4 regions of the Thioalkalivibrio sp. ALE22 genome follow, and region 1 is predicted to be linked to each of the others. Evidence: predicted binding sites of a transcription regulator. Region 1 holds the regulator's gene; each other region holds the start of a gene.

Region 1 (3,157 bases):
TCGCCGCGGAAGCTTTGCAGGGCCTCGTGAAGATCACGGGTCAGCTTGCCCAGCTCGTCGAAGAGTTCGCGGTCATAGGGGCGCGCCAGATCCTGCACCAGCGCCCGGGCGCCCGTGTCGTCGCCCGCCTCCAGCGTCTTGACCAACTGCCGCGCAAGCTCCAGCTGATCGTCGCGTGGTGGGTGTTCCTGTTCAGTCATGAGAAGCCTCTTGCGGGTACGGCGCGGAAGGTTTCGGACGACGCCCGCGGCGGTCGGTGCCACGGGCGTCGGGCATATCGGTCACAGGCCCATGATTATCCCTGTGCTTCAATGCGTTCGAAGATCTTGTCGATCTTTTCCTTCAGCGTCTCGGCGGTGAACGGCTTGACCACGTAGCCGTTCACGCCCGCCTCGGCCGCCTCGACGATCTGGTCGCGCTTGGCCTCCGCCGTCACCATCAGCACCGGCATGGACTTGAGGTTCGGGTCGGCGCGCACGGCCTTCAGCAAGTCGATCCCCGGCATGTTGGGCATGTTCCAGTCGGTGATCAGAAAGTCGAAATCGCCGTTCTGCAGCATCGGCAGCGCAGTGCTGCCGTCGTCGGCTTCCTGGGTATTGTTGAAGCCAAGATCACGCAACAGGTTCTTGATAATGCGCCGCATCGTGGAAAAGTCGTCCACGATGAGAATCTTCATTCCCTTGTCCACACGTCACTCCGGGATTCGTAGGGTGGGTTTTAGAATAACTGCAAAGCCGTACCGTCTTCGAGCCACGAACCCAGGCGGGCACGCAGTCGAATGGTGGCCTGACTTCGGATCTGGCTGACGCGCGACTCGGTCACGCCCAGCACGGCACCGATCTCGCGCAGGTTGAGCTCTTCGATGTAGTAGAGCGACAGCACCAGCCGCTCGCGTTCGGGGAGGTCGCCGAGGGCTTCGGCCAGTTCCTGACGGAACTCACCGGCCTCGAGGGTGCGGGCCGGCGACACCTCCTGCCCTTCGATCACGCGATCAGCCCCGTCGTCACCCCCGCCGAGGTCGTCCAAAGCGAACAGGTGGGCCCCGGCGTGATCCTGCAGCATCTCGTAGTACTGGTCGATCGGCACGTCCAGCTCGGCGGCGACCTCGCTGCCACGCGCCGCCCGCCCCTCGCGCGCCTCGACGGTCTGGATCGCCGCGGCAATACGCCGACTGTTGCGGTGCACCGAACGCGGTGTCCAGTCACTGCGGCGCAGCTCGTCGATCATCGCGCCACGGATGCGGATGCCGGCGTAGGTGGCAAAGGTCGCGCCCTGGCCGCCCTCGAACTGGCGCGCCGCCTCGAGCAGCCCGATCATGCCCGCCTGAATCAGATCATCCACCTGCACCGAGGCGGGGAGCCGCGCCATCAGGTGATGGGCGATGCGGTGGACCAGCTCGACGTGATCGGCAATCAGCTGTTCGTGTCCGCCGCTGGCCGCGGAGGTCGCCTGATAGCCGGAAAGTCGATTACGCGTCGTCATCATGCGCTCTGCAGCATCCGTTCCACGAAAAACCCGACGCCACCGTGGTCACCGCCCCCCACCGGCCAGCGGTCCACGGTCCGTGCCAGTTCGGCAAAGGCCTTCCCCGCCGGGCTCCCGGGGTACTGCTGTACCACTGGCGCGCGTTTCTGCACCGCCTTTCGCAGGTGATCGTCCATCGGAATATAGCCGGCCAGGTCGAGCACCACCTCCGGCAGGTAGTTGCCGCAGACGGTATTGAGCTTCTGCATCAGTCGCTCGGCGCCTTCGCGGCCGTCGACCATGTTCGTCACCATGCGGAAGCGACGCAGGCCATGATCGCGGTGCAGGACCTTGATCAGGGCATAGGCGTCGGTAATCGAGGCGGGCTCGTCGCAGACCACCACCAGGGTCTCCTGGACCGCGCGGCAGAACGACGTCACGGATTCCTGCAGGCCGGCCGCGGTGTCCACGATCAGCACATCCAGGGGTTTGCGATAGGCGCTGAAGGCATGGATCAGACCGGCATGCTCGGCCGGCGTCAGGTTGGCCATCGCCGCGATCCCCGAAGCCGATGGCACCACCTTCACCCCGTCCGGCCCCTGGACGAGCACGTCCTCCAGGCTGTCCACGTCCCCGGTCACCAGGTCGTGCAGCGTGCGCTCGGGACGCATCCCCAACAGCAGGTCCACGTTGGCCAGGCCCAGATCGGCGTCGAACAGCATGACCTCGCGCCCGAGCCGGGCCAAGCCCACCGACAGGTTCACCGATACGTTGGTCTTGCCCACCCCGCCCTTGCCCGAGGCAACCGCGATGACCTTCAACGGCTTGTTAGTGCGTGGCATAGCGCCCCTTCCCGACCGGTTGAATCAGTTCCAGCGTGGCGGGCTCCGCCGCCCGTGCCGGACGTGCCTGGGCGCGCGCGCGTCGCGGCGGTTCCATCTCCGCCAGGCGCTCGGCCGCCCAGGTCTCGCGGGCATTGGCCGCTGCCCCGGCCCCATCGGCGGCATCGTCCAGGGCCAGTCGGGTCAGATAACCGGTATCGACCCGGTGAAAGTCCTCGGCAAAACGCTGGCCATCGCTGACGAACCCCAGCCCCAGGTGCTGATCGAGCAGTACGGACAGGACCTCGCCCAGCTCCTCGGCCTCGTCCAGCTTGGTCAGCACCAGCGCCGAGGGCTCCGCCTTGCGAAATGCCTCCAGCACCCGCCGCAATGCGCTGCCCTGGGTCGTCGCCGACACCACCAGCCAGCTCTCGGCCCGGATGTCCGGCGGAAGGTGCGCGAACAGGGATTCGTCCTCCACTGCCCGCGGGGCCTGTCCCGCCGTATCCACCAGGATCAGGTGCCCATCCTCCACGCGGCGCGCCAGTTCGCGCAACTCTCTCGCGTTCTGCAGCACACGCACCGAGATCCCCGCCATCTGGGCGAAGGCCTGCAACTGGCGCGTGGCCCCGATGCGCTGGCTGTCCAGGGTCACCAGCGTAACCGAATCCGGGCCCATGCGGCGGATCTGGCGCAGCGCGATGCGGGCCAGCGTGGTGGTCTTGCCAACGCCGGTAGGCCCGACCAGTGCCAGCAGGCCGCCCTCGTCCAGGATGTCCGGCCGGTGGGTGGCAATCGCGCCCGACAACCGTGCCCGCAGGCGTTCCCAGGCCTGTTCCGGCGAGCTGTCATCGAGAATGCTTCCGGCCAGG
Region 2 (3,157 bases), on a different contig from region 1:
GAGTTCGTCGGAGGCGGCGCTGACCCGGTCGGCGGTGTTGGCCGACTGATCCGCCTCGTCGGAGATCTGCACGATGTTGCGGTTGATATCCTCGACCACCGTGCTCTGCTGGCGCGAAGCGACCGCGATCTGCTCGGTCATCTCCACGATGGTGGTGACCGACTGCCGGATCTGCTGCAGGGCGCCGTTGACCTCGGCGGTATGCTCCATGGTCGACTCGGCCTCTTCCTGACCCTGTTCCATGGCCTTGACAGCACTGGTGGTGGCGGTTTGCAGGCGCGAGATCATGGACTCGATCTCGTCGGTGGATTCCTGCGTGCGGGTCGCCAGCTTGCGGACCTCGTCGGCGACCACCGCGAAGCCGCGGCCATGTTCGCCGGCGCGGGCGGCCTCGATGGCCGCGTTCAGGGCCAGCAGGTTGGTCTGCTCGGCGACCCCGCGGATCACCTCGAGGATGGTCCCAATTTGCTTGGAGTCCTCGCCCAGCTTGGAGACGGTCCCGGCGGCCTGCTCGACGGTGCCGAGCAGCGAGGCCATGGACTCGATGTTCTTCTCCATCACCTCGGAGCCGTTGTTCACCGCATCCCCGGCCTCCTGGCCGGCCTGGGAGGTCGCGTCGGTGTTGCGCGCGATCTCCTCGGCGCTGCTTTGCAGCTCGTTGATCGCGGTGGCGACACGCTCGGTCTCGTCGCGCTGGCGCGAGACCGCCTCGCGGGCCTCGTAGGCCTCCTGGTTCAGGTTCTCGGTGGCGCGGTTGAGTGTCTCGGTGCTGCCGCGCGCGTGGCCGATGGCCTGGGCGATCTTGTCGGTGAAGCGGTTGAAGGCGCGGCCCAGTTGCGCGGTCTCGATCAGCCCGTTCTCGTCCAGGCGGCGGCTCAGATCGCCATCGCCGTCGGCGATCTCCTCGAGCGCCGCGGTGGAGTGGGCCAGCGCGCGCCGCACGACCAGGATGATGAACACCGCGCCGGCCAGCCCGAGGATCACGCCGATCAGGGCCAGGATGCCCTGGGTCGTCTGGGTGGCGCGCATGTCGGCAGTCAGGGCGGCGGCGCTGCGTTCGGCGCGGGCAGTGATGCGCTCGCTGAGTCCTTGCAGATGATCGCGGGCCTCGACCAGCAGCGGGCCGATCTCGGTCCGAATCAGGTAGGCATCCTGCAGGGCCTGTTCGCTGCCGTGGATCTCGATCAGGTCGTCCAGCGCGGTGTTCTGGGTATCCAGGGCCCCCTGGAAGTCTTCCAGCGCGATCTGCTGTTCGAAGTCGAGATCGTCGAACTGGTCCATCAGTTGCGCGGTGATGTCGTTGGTGCGGGTGGAGAACAGGCGCACGTTCTCGCGGAAGGCGTCATCGCGGAAGGCGATGAACCCGCGCAGGTTGGAGGTGACCTGGACCACCGACATGCGCAGCTCATGCAGGGTGTCGAGACGGTCCCAGGAACGCTGGAAGCGCGGCAGGGCCATCTCGGCGTCGATCATCATGTTGGTCTGCTGGGTCATCTCGCGGCTGGCCGGGTTGGCCCGGGCGTTGGCGATTCCCAGGGCCGGCATGTTCTCGGCCGCGTTCTCCGCCACCTCGATCAGGCGGTCCTCGAAGCTGGCGAACTGATTCACCAGGCGGCGTACCTCGGTCGCGCTGGCGGCGAGTTCCTCGTCGGCCGCGATGACCGGATTCTCGTTCAGGGCCCGCGTGGCCGCATCGAGCTCGCGCATCGCGTTTTGCCATGCATCGCGATGCGACTGCTCCTCGCTCATCAGGTAGAAGCCGAGAAACGCCGCGCTCTCCTGCAGCAGCTGCTCGACATCGTTGACCCGGGCGACGGCCGGGTAGTCGGCCTGCGTGAGTTGCTCGACCCCCTGACTGCCCGTGCTCATCGCGCGCAGTGCCAGCACGGAGTTGATGATCAGGATGGCGACGACCAGGCCGAACCCGGCAATCAGCAGCCCCCGGATGGAGAGTTTGTCCAGCATGCGATGACTCCTTCAGCGCGCCCTGTCCCGGGCGCTTCGCGAACCGGCCGCGGTCTCGGAGAGCGCGGACCCGAAAGGTGGCTATTCAACCCCTGTTACGGCAGACCCCCGGCAGAGTTGAGGGGTGGCCGGAAACCCGAGTGTAGACGCGCCGACGCTCAACCGGATTCCAGCTGCTCCCAGCGCTCGAAGCAGTGGGCCAGCTCGGCCTCCACGGTCTCGAGCCGCGCCTGCAGGTCGCGCATGCGTTCACCGTCGCGCAGGGCCTCGGGATCGGTCATCGCCGTGGTCAGTTCCTGTTGCTCGGTTTCCAGGGCCTCGATCCGGGCCGGGAGGGCCTCCAGTTCGCGCGCATCCTTGTAGGACAGTTTGCGCGGGGTCGCCGGAGCGTTTTCCGATGTCTGCGGCGATGGTTCGGGAGCGGGATCGGCCCGCGGCTCCGGGGCGCCGGGGCGGGCGGCGGCCGCGGTTTCGCCCTCCAGCAGCCGCCGCGTGACACGTTCGGGCAGGTCGGACCAGCCACCCACGAACTCTTCCACCGATCCGTCGCCCGGCAGGACCAGGGTCGAGGTCGCGACATTGTCCAGAAACGAGCGGTCGTGGCTGACCACGATCACCGTCCCGGTGTACTCGATCAGGAGCTGTTCCAGCAGCTCCAGGGTCTCCACATCGAGGTCGTTGGTGGGTTCGTCGAGCACCAGCAGATTTGCCGGGCGCAGGAACAGCTTGGCCAGCAGCAGGCGATTGCGCTCGCCCCCGGACAGCGCCGACACCGGCTGTCGGGAACGTGACGGCGGGAACAGGAAGTCTTCCAGGTAGGACAAAATGTGCCGGCTCTCGCCATTGACCATCACCCGGTCTCGCCCCTCGCCGACCGCGTCCTGCACCGTGGTGTCCTCGTCGAGATGCGCGCGCGCCTGGTCGAAGTACGCGATCTCCAGCTGGGTGCCCAGCTTCACGTGACCGGCCAGCGGCTCCATCTGTCCGAGCAGGCCGCGCAGCAGGGTCGTCTTGCCCGCGCCGTTGGGTCCGACGATGCCCAGGGCATCGCCGCGTTGCAGCAGCAGGTTCACGTCCCTGACGATGGGTTTTTCGTAGCCGAAATCGGCGTGTTCCGCCTCGATCACCAGCCGGCCCGAACGCTGTTCCGGGCTCAGCTTCATCTTGACCTGGCCGCTGCGTTCGCGACGCT
Region 3 (3,157 bases), on a different contig from region 1:
CGCACGACTATACCGCCGCGGTCGTTGTGCCCGGAAGCCGGGTCCGGTGGCCGCCGTGGCGCGGGCCGCGCCTGGGTCGCCTGCGTGGGGATCAGGCGATGCGGTAGGCGGAGGCCAGGTCGCGTACGCGCGAGGCGATGTCCGCGACCTCCTGGCTGGCGGTCGCGGTCTGGCGCGAGCCATTGGCGGTGTCGCCGGTGATGTCGTTGATCGCGTAGATGTTGCGGTTGATCTCCTCGGCCACGGCGTTCTGTTCTTCCGCGGCGCTGGCGATCTGCGTGGTCATGTCGCTGATCCGGCCGATGGCCTGGACGATGGATTCCAGTGCCTGGCCGGCGCGCTCGGCATCGTTGCTGGTGGCCTCCGCCATCTCGCGTCCGCGACCCATGGCGGTGACCGCGTTGCGGGTGCCCGCCTGCAGCGCCTCGATCATCGCCTGGATGTCGGCGGTGGAGTCCTGGGTGCGCGAGGCGAGGGTGCGGACCTCGTCGGCGACCACCGCAAAGCCGCGGCCCTGTTCGCCCGCGCGGGCGGCCTCGATCGCCGCGTTCAGGGCCAGCAGGTTGGTCTGCTCCGCGATCCCGCGGATCACGTCCAGCACCGAGCCGATCTGCTGACCTTTCTCGTCCAGGTTGCGCACGGTTTCTTCGATGGTGGCGACCTCGCCGGACAGGCGGCCGATGTCGCTGACGACGGTACGCACGACCTCGCCGCCCGCACGGGACTCCTGGTCGGCTTCCTGGCTGGAGGAGGCGGCATCGGAGGCGTTGCGCGCAACCTCCTGGACCGTCGCCGCCATCTCGTTCATCGCGGTCGAGACCTGCTCGGTCTGCGAACGCTGCTGGTCGATGTTGCCGTCCGTCTGCGCGCTGACCGCGGACAGCTGCTCGGCGGCCGAGGCCATCTGGTCGGTCAGGGTGCGCAGCTCGCGGATGGAGTCCTGGAACTGGTCGAGCATGCTGTTCAGGGCGGTCGCGGTCGCACCGATCTCGTCGTTCGCGCCGACATTCACCCGGCGCGACAGGTCATGGTCGCCAGCAATCCCCTCCAGCGTCTCGCGCATGTGCGCGATCGGGAGCGCCACCGACCGATAGGTCCACACCCCGGTAATCACGACCCCGATCAGGACCACCAGCATCAGGGCGCCGCTGCGCACCAGCACCTGGGTATAGAACTCCGATACCCGTTCGGCCTCCGCGCCGGCGACGTCGATCTGCAGGTCGACCAGCTCGGTGATCTGGTCGCTGATCGGGTCGATGCTGTCGTACAGCGGGCCGTTGAAGGCGTCGAGTTCGCCCTGCACATTGCCCGACATCCCGCCCAGCGCCGCCTCCAGGCGGTCCAGGTCCGCGTTGGCCGCGCGGAACAGCGCGCGGGCGCCATCGGCGAGTTCCTGTTCCCGGGGCGTCAGCGTCGTGGCCAGGTAGGCCTCCCAGATTGTGGCGATCTCCGTGCGCGCCTCGCGTACGTCGGCCAGGGCCTCTTCCGCGGTCATGCGCCCGGCATCGGCCTTGTTCACGGCATCGATGACCAGCACCGCGTAGTTGTCCGCGATGGTCTTCAACTGCTGCAGGGGCACGACCCGGTCGTGGTAGATGTTCTGCACGCCTTCTTCGATATTGGCCGTGCCGCGGGCCGCCAGGGCGGCCAGCAGCAGGAGCGCGGCCACGGGTACCACGATGGTGATGACCAGCTTGGATCGAACGGACAGCGAGCGGAGGTTCATGGGCGGGTCCTTGTATGGCCTGGAAGGGGTAAGCCCGAGGTACCGGGCCGGGAAATGCCGATCCATGCAGGCGTCCGTGCCCCGGTATTCCGGGTGCTGGCGTCGTGCGCGGACGGCTGCGGTGTTACCGGCAGGCGCCGCGCCTTGTTCGCGCGCATGGCAGCGGGCGCCACCGGCGGCGGCATTACCCTGATGACAGATTAAACGGCCCCGCGCGCCAAACCTTGAGCCACATCAACCGCGCCGAGGGTCGCCCAAGGTGGCGGGTCGCCGGTCGGGCCGGTACCCGCGGTCCTGGCCCGGGCGCCGTCTCATTCCGGGTCGCGGTCGCGTCTCGACGCCAGTGTCTCGCGGATCCGCCGTAGGTCGCGCACGTACTCCAGCATGGCCATTATGGCGTCGGCGAACAGGTAGGCCCCGAACACGATCATTCCGGCCGCAAACAGCCCGGCCAGCGGCCACAGGAGGGCTGCAAGCACGGCCAGTGCCCAGCCGATTGCTTCCACCTGTTCCGCTTCAAGCCCGAACGCGGCAACGGCCGCGCCCGCGAAGGGTTCTGCGGCCGTCAGGGAGATCACCGACAGGGCCACCGCGAACAGGACCACGCCGGTTGCCAGCAATTCGCCCGCCAGCCGCATGCAGACGACAACGCAGGTGATGGCGGGATAGTCCCGGGTATCCAATGCTCCCAGTGCCCGGGCGCGGCGCCACAACAACGCGACCCAGGCGACTACGGCCATCCCGAACAGGATCTGCAGCAGGATCAGGGAGACGAGCGGCCACGGGAGCTCCGGTGTCTCCTGCGCCAGCATCCAGAAGGCCAGCGAGGCCAGCAGTCCGCCGAGGCCCGTCAGGGCGGCGATGCCGCGAAGCGCCCAGCCGGCCAGCCGCTGCAGGGGAAGCGTGCCTTCGGCTCCACCGGTCGTCTCGTCGGTCAAGGGGGCCTCCATGGGGGACGATTGCCCTTGCGATAGTGCCCGAAAATCGCTTCGAGCAGGCGAGAGACCGGTGATTCGGCCGGCGCGTACAACCACGGGGCCCAATGCATGCGGCATGGACTGGTGTGTGGAGGCGCTGCAGGGCCAGCGCGCGTGCGCGTCGGGCTTCGGGCCTTTTGCAATCATGCGGTGTTTCGCGAAATCTATCGGAACCAGGGGCGCCTGCTGAAGCGAACCCCGTGCGCCCTCACAACCCCGACGCAAAAGGAGCCTGCATGGTGAACGAGACGGACGATCCAAAGCTGGAGATCAGCGTCAACGCGGCCCGCGAGCTGGTGGATATTGGTCTGGCGGTGCTGCTGGATATCCGTCAGCCCTTCGAGCTGGAACTGGAGGGCGAGGTGGAAGGGGCGGTCCCGGTGCCCCTGTTCCGCCTGAAGCAGCTACTGGGTCGGGGCCTGTCGGAGGAAGAGCAGGAGCTGCTGGACGCGGA
Region 4 (3,157 bases), on a different contig from region 1:
GCCTCGATCATCTGCTGAATCTCGGTGATTGACTCCTGCGTGCGGACGGCGAGGTTGCGAACCTCCTCGGCGACCACCGCGAACCCACGACCGTCTTCCCCTGCGCGCGCTGCCTCGATTGCGGCGTTCAGAGCCAGCAGGTTGGTCTGGTCGGCGACGTTGTTGATGACCTGCAGGATGTCGCCGATATTGTCGCTGTCACCCTTGAGCGCCGTGATGACCTCGGCGGTGCTCTGGATCTCGTTCGAGAGCTTGTTGATCGAGGTGACCGATGCGCTGACCACGTTGCGGCCACTCTGGGCCTGTTCCGTGGTTTCTCGCACGACATCTGCCGTGCTCTGGCTGTTGCGGGCGACCTCCTCGACGGTCGCGGTCATCTCGTTGATCGCTGCGGCCGCGTCACTGAGCTGGGCGTTCTGGCGATTTACACCCTTGTCGGTCTCTTCGTTGATGTGTGAAAGCTCGGTAGCGGCCGAGGCGACTTCCTCGGCATGGCCGCGAACGCTGCCGATCAGTTCGCGCAGGCGGGACTGCATGGTGGCGATGGCCGCGAGCAACGACGAGTCATCGCCCTTGCGCAGCTGGATCGGGACGGTCATGTCGCCCTCCGACACCTGGCGGACGACGTCCGATGCGTAGGCAGGATCGCCCCCTAGTGTGCGCAGGACGTTGCGGATTACCCCGAGGCTGATCAGCGAGGCCGCGATCAGGATGGCGATGGTGAGGCCGACGACCCACCAAAGCGCGCGTTGCAGCTCGGCCAGTGCGACCCCTTCGTCGAGCTCCATCAGCAGGCCCCAGCCAAGCAGGGGGATGTCGGTAAAGCTACCGATCACCGCAGTCCCGATTGCGTTTTGGTAGCGTCCGACCCCACTGTCACCCGCGGCGATCGCCTGTGCAGCCCGGGTGTCGATTGGCTGGTCCGTATCGGGGGCCGATTCAACCGGTGTCACGGGATGCCGGTCGCGGTCTACGAGGTAGATCTCGGATCCTTCGCCGAGATCGATCGCGTTGACCCGATCAAAGATCGTGTCGAGTTGCACCGCCCCGCGCATCACGGCGATTGGTTCGCCATCCGGTCCTTCGATCGGAATTGCGACGGTGCTGACCCGATTGCCCGTCGCGCGGGAAACCACCGGCCGCGAGAAGGTGTCCTCCCCACTGATCGCGCTCTGGAACCATGCCCGGTCGGGCACATTGAAATCGTTCGCCTCCTCGCGGCTGAGGACGCGCGCCTGTCCGTCGAAGGCCACTCCGACCTCGCCCATGCCGTCGGCATTCACGACAAAGATCGTGTCGTATTCACCGCGCAGCGACGCGATCTGCTCGATCAGGTGCTCGAGTTCATCGAGGTCCATGCCGCGAGCTGCATCGAGGCCTGCGAGGTAGCGCATTTCATCCTGCCGCCCCAGGAGCCATTCGTTGAAGGACTGGGCGTTGGATTCGCCCATTGCGTGAAGCCGGTCGATGGTCGCGTCGGTGTAGGAGGCGCGGTACTGCAAGAAGATGAGGGTGGCAACGATGAGGATCGCGCCCACGATGAGAGACAGGATCATCAGCGTCAGGCGGGTACCGAAGCCGACACTGGAGAGGGGGTTCAGGGATGTCATCGCGTTGTCCTTCCATTTCGTTGTTCTAGTCGGAGGGCGACAAGCAGATCCGTGTGAGCGCCGCACCCGATACAGGGGGTAGCGGCACGCCCAAAGGCTTTTTTAGAGCATTTTGGGCATTTTTCTTGTGGGAACGGTGTATCGCGTTTCGGTACGGACGGATTTCCCGGTAATCGTTATCCGGGATCCTGGCGGCAGGGGTTGCCCCGACGGGGGAGATCCCGGCTTTTCGCTACGCTCCGGCCGGGATGACGATGCAGGGGTAAAGGGCGGCGCTGGTGATATTCCAGGAAAGGCGCGGATTACAGCGACCTGCGGCTGGCTATGCCGCCTCCGGAGGATCTCCGTGACTGGCCGACTCTCGTTGCTAATCAGGTCCGCTTTCGAGCTTGGCCTTGTTCGTGCCTTCGTGCTCTTCGTGGTGAAATCCGTATTTCCCTCAGGACTCCGTCAGGCGCGGCATCAGCATGGTGAGGTTGCAGGGCATGGTGCGGTCGTCGAGCTGGGCCTGGATGATGCGGTCCCAGGCGGTGCGGCAGGCGCCGGTGGAGCCGGGCAGTACGAAGAGGTAGGTGCCGTTCGCGACCCCTGAAAGGGCGCGGGACTGCAGGCTGGATGTGCCGATCTCTTCATAAGAGAGCATGCGGAACAGCTCGCCGAAGCCCTCGATGGTCTTGTCCAGCAGTACCGAGGCGGCCTCGGGTGTGCCGTCACGGCCGGTGATTCCAGTGCCGCCGGTGGTGAGCACCGCATCGATCTCGGGGTCGGCGATCCAGCGCGAGAGTTCCGCGCGGATGGCGTAGATGTCGTCCTTCACGATCCCGCGATCGGCCAGGCGGTGGCCGGCGCCTTCGAGGCGTTCCACGAGGGCATCGCCGGAGCGGTCCTCCGCCAGTTCGCGGCTGTCGGAGACGGTGAGCACGGCGATGTTCAGCGGCGTCCGGACGGGGGTGGTCTCCGGCGTGGAATCGGTCATGGCAACGTCCTGTTGGTGTATCGTGGCGCCCATCTTAATGAGTTGCTGGAGTTCCGGGAATGTCGGAGCGGGTACAGAAGGTCCTGGCGGCGCGCGGGCTGGGTTCGCGGCGCGAGATCGAGGGCTGGATCGAGCGTGGCGAGGTGCAGGTGAACAACCGGACCGCGCAGCTGGGGGATCAGGTCGACGAGCACGACGTGATCCGTGTGCGCGGCCGTATCGTGCGGCGCTCGGAGCATCCACATCGGTGGATCGTGTATCACAAGCCGGTGGGCGAGATCTGCAGCCGCTCCGATCCCGAGGGTCGGCGACCGGTGTTTGCCAGCCTGCCGCGTCTGAAGGGGCAGCGCTGGGTGGCGGTAGGCCGGCTGGACCTGAATACTTCGGGCCTGCTGCTGTTTACCACCGACGGTGAGCTGGCCAACCGGCTGATGCACCCGAGCATGGCGCTGGAACGCGAGTATGCCGTGCGGGTACTCGGCGAGGTGCCGCCGGCCACGCTGGACATGCTGCGCGAGGGTGTGGAGCTCGAGGACGGCCCGGCGCGTTTCGACAGCCTGGAGGAGCAGGG

Evidence for each region. Region 1 encodes FliA, which starts transcription of late flagellar genes. Its sites were predicted from a motif close to GCTAAAGTTNNNNNNNNNNCNGCCGATA; they were not measured.
Region 2: a site for FliA is predicted at 2,061-2,088, ahead of F793_RS0101360 (methyl-accepting chemotaxis protein). Genes of this name have one in related genera too.
Region 3: a site for FliA is predicted at 1,929-1,956, ahead of F793_RS0108510 (methyl-accepting chemotaxis protein). Genes of this name have one in related genera too.
Region 4: a site for FliA is predicted at 1,690-1,717, ahead of F793_RS0110175 (methyl-accepting chemotaxis protein). Genes of this name have one in related genera too.

Annotation. Positions count from the first base shown of each region.
Region 1 is NZ_KB906500.1:107,431-110,587, reverse strand. Features, by position in the region: gene F793_RS0102205 (protein phosphatase CheZ) at 1-200, opposite strand, end outside; gene cheY (chemotaxis response regulator CheY) at 296-676, opposite strand; gene F793_RS0102195 (RNA polymerase sigma factor FliA) at 718-1,485, opposite strand; gene F793_RS0102190 (MinD/ParA family protein) at 1,482-2,306, opposite strand; partial or broken gene flhF (flagellar biosynthesis protein FlhF) at 2,475-3,157, opposite strand, start outside.
Region 2 is NZ_KB906499.1:282,222-285,378, forward strand. Features, by position in the region: gene F793_RS0101360 (methyl-accepting chemotaxis protein) at 1-1,965, opposite strand, end outside; gene F793_RS0101365 (ATP-binding cassette domain-containing protein) at 2,124-3,157, opposite strand, start outside.
Region 3 is NZ_KB906505.1:98,783-101,939, forward strand. Features, by position in the region: gene F793_RS0108510 (methyl-accepting chemotaxis protein) at 92-1,726, opposite strand; gene F793_RS0108520 (hypothetical protein) at 2,038-2,664, opposite strand; gene F793_RS0108525 (rhodanese-like domain-containing protein) at 2,940-3,157, shown strand, end outside.
Region 4 is NZ_KB906508.1:38,842-41,998, reverse strand. Features, by position in the region: gene F793_RS0110175 (methyl-accepting chemotaxis protein) at 1-1,610, opposite strand, end outside; gene moaB (molybdenum cofactor biosynthesis protein B) at 2,050-2,586, opposite strand; gene rluB (23S rRNA pseudouridine(2605) synthase RluB) at 2,646-3,157, shown strand, end outside.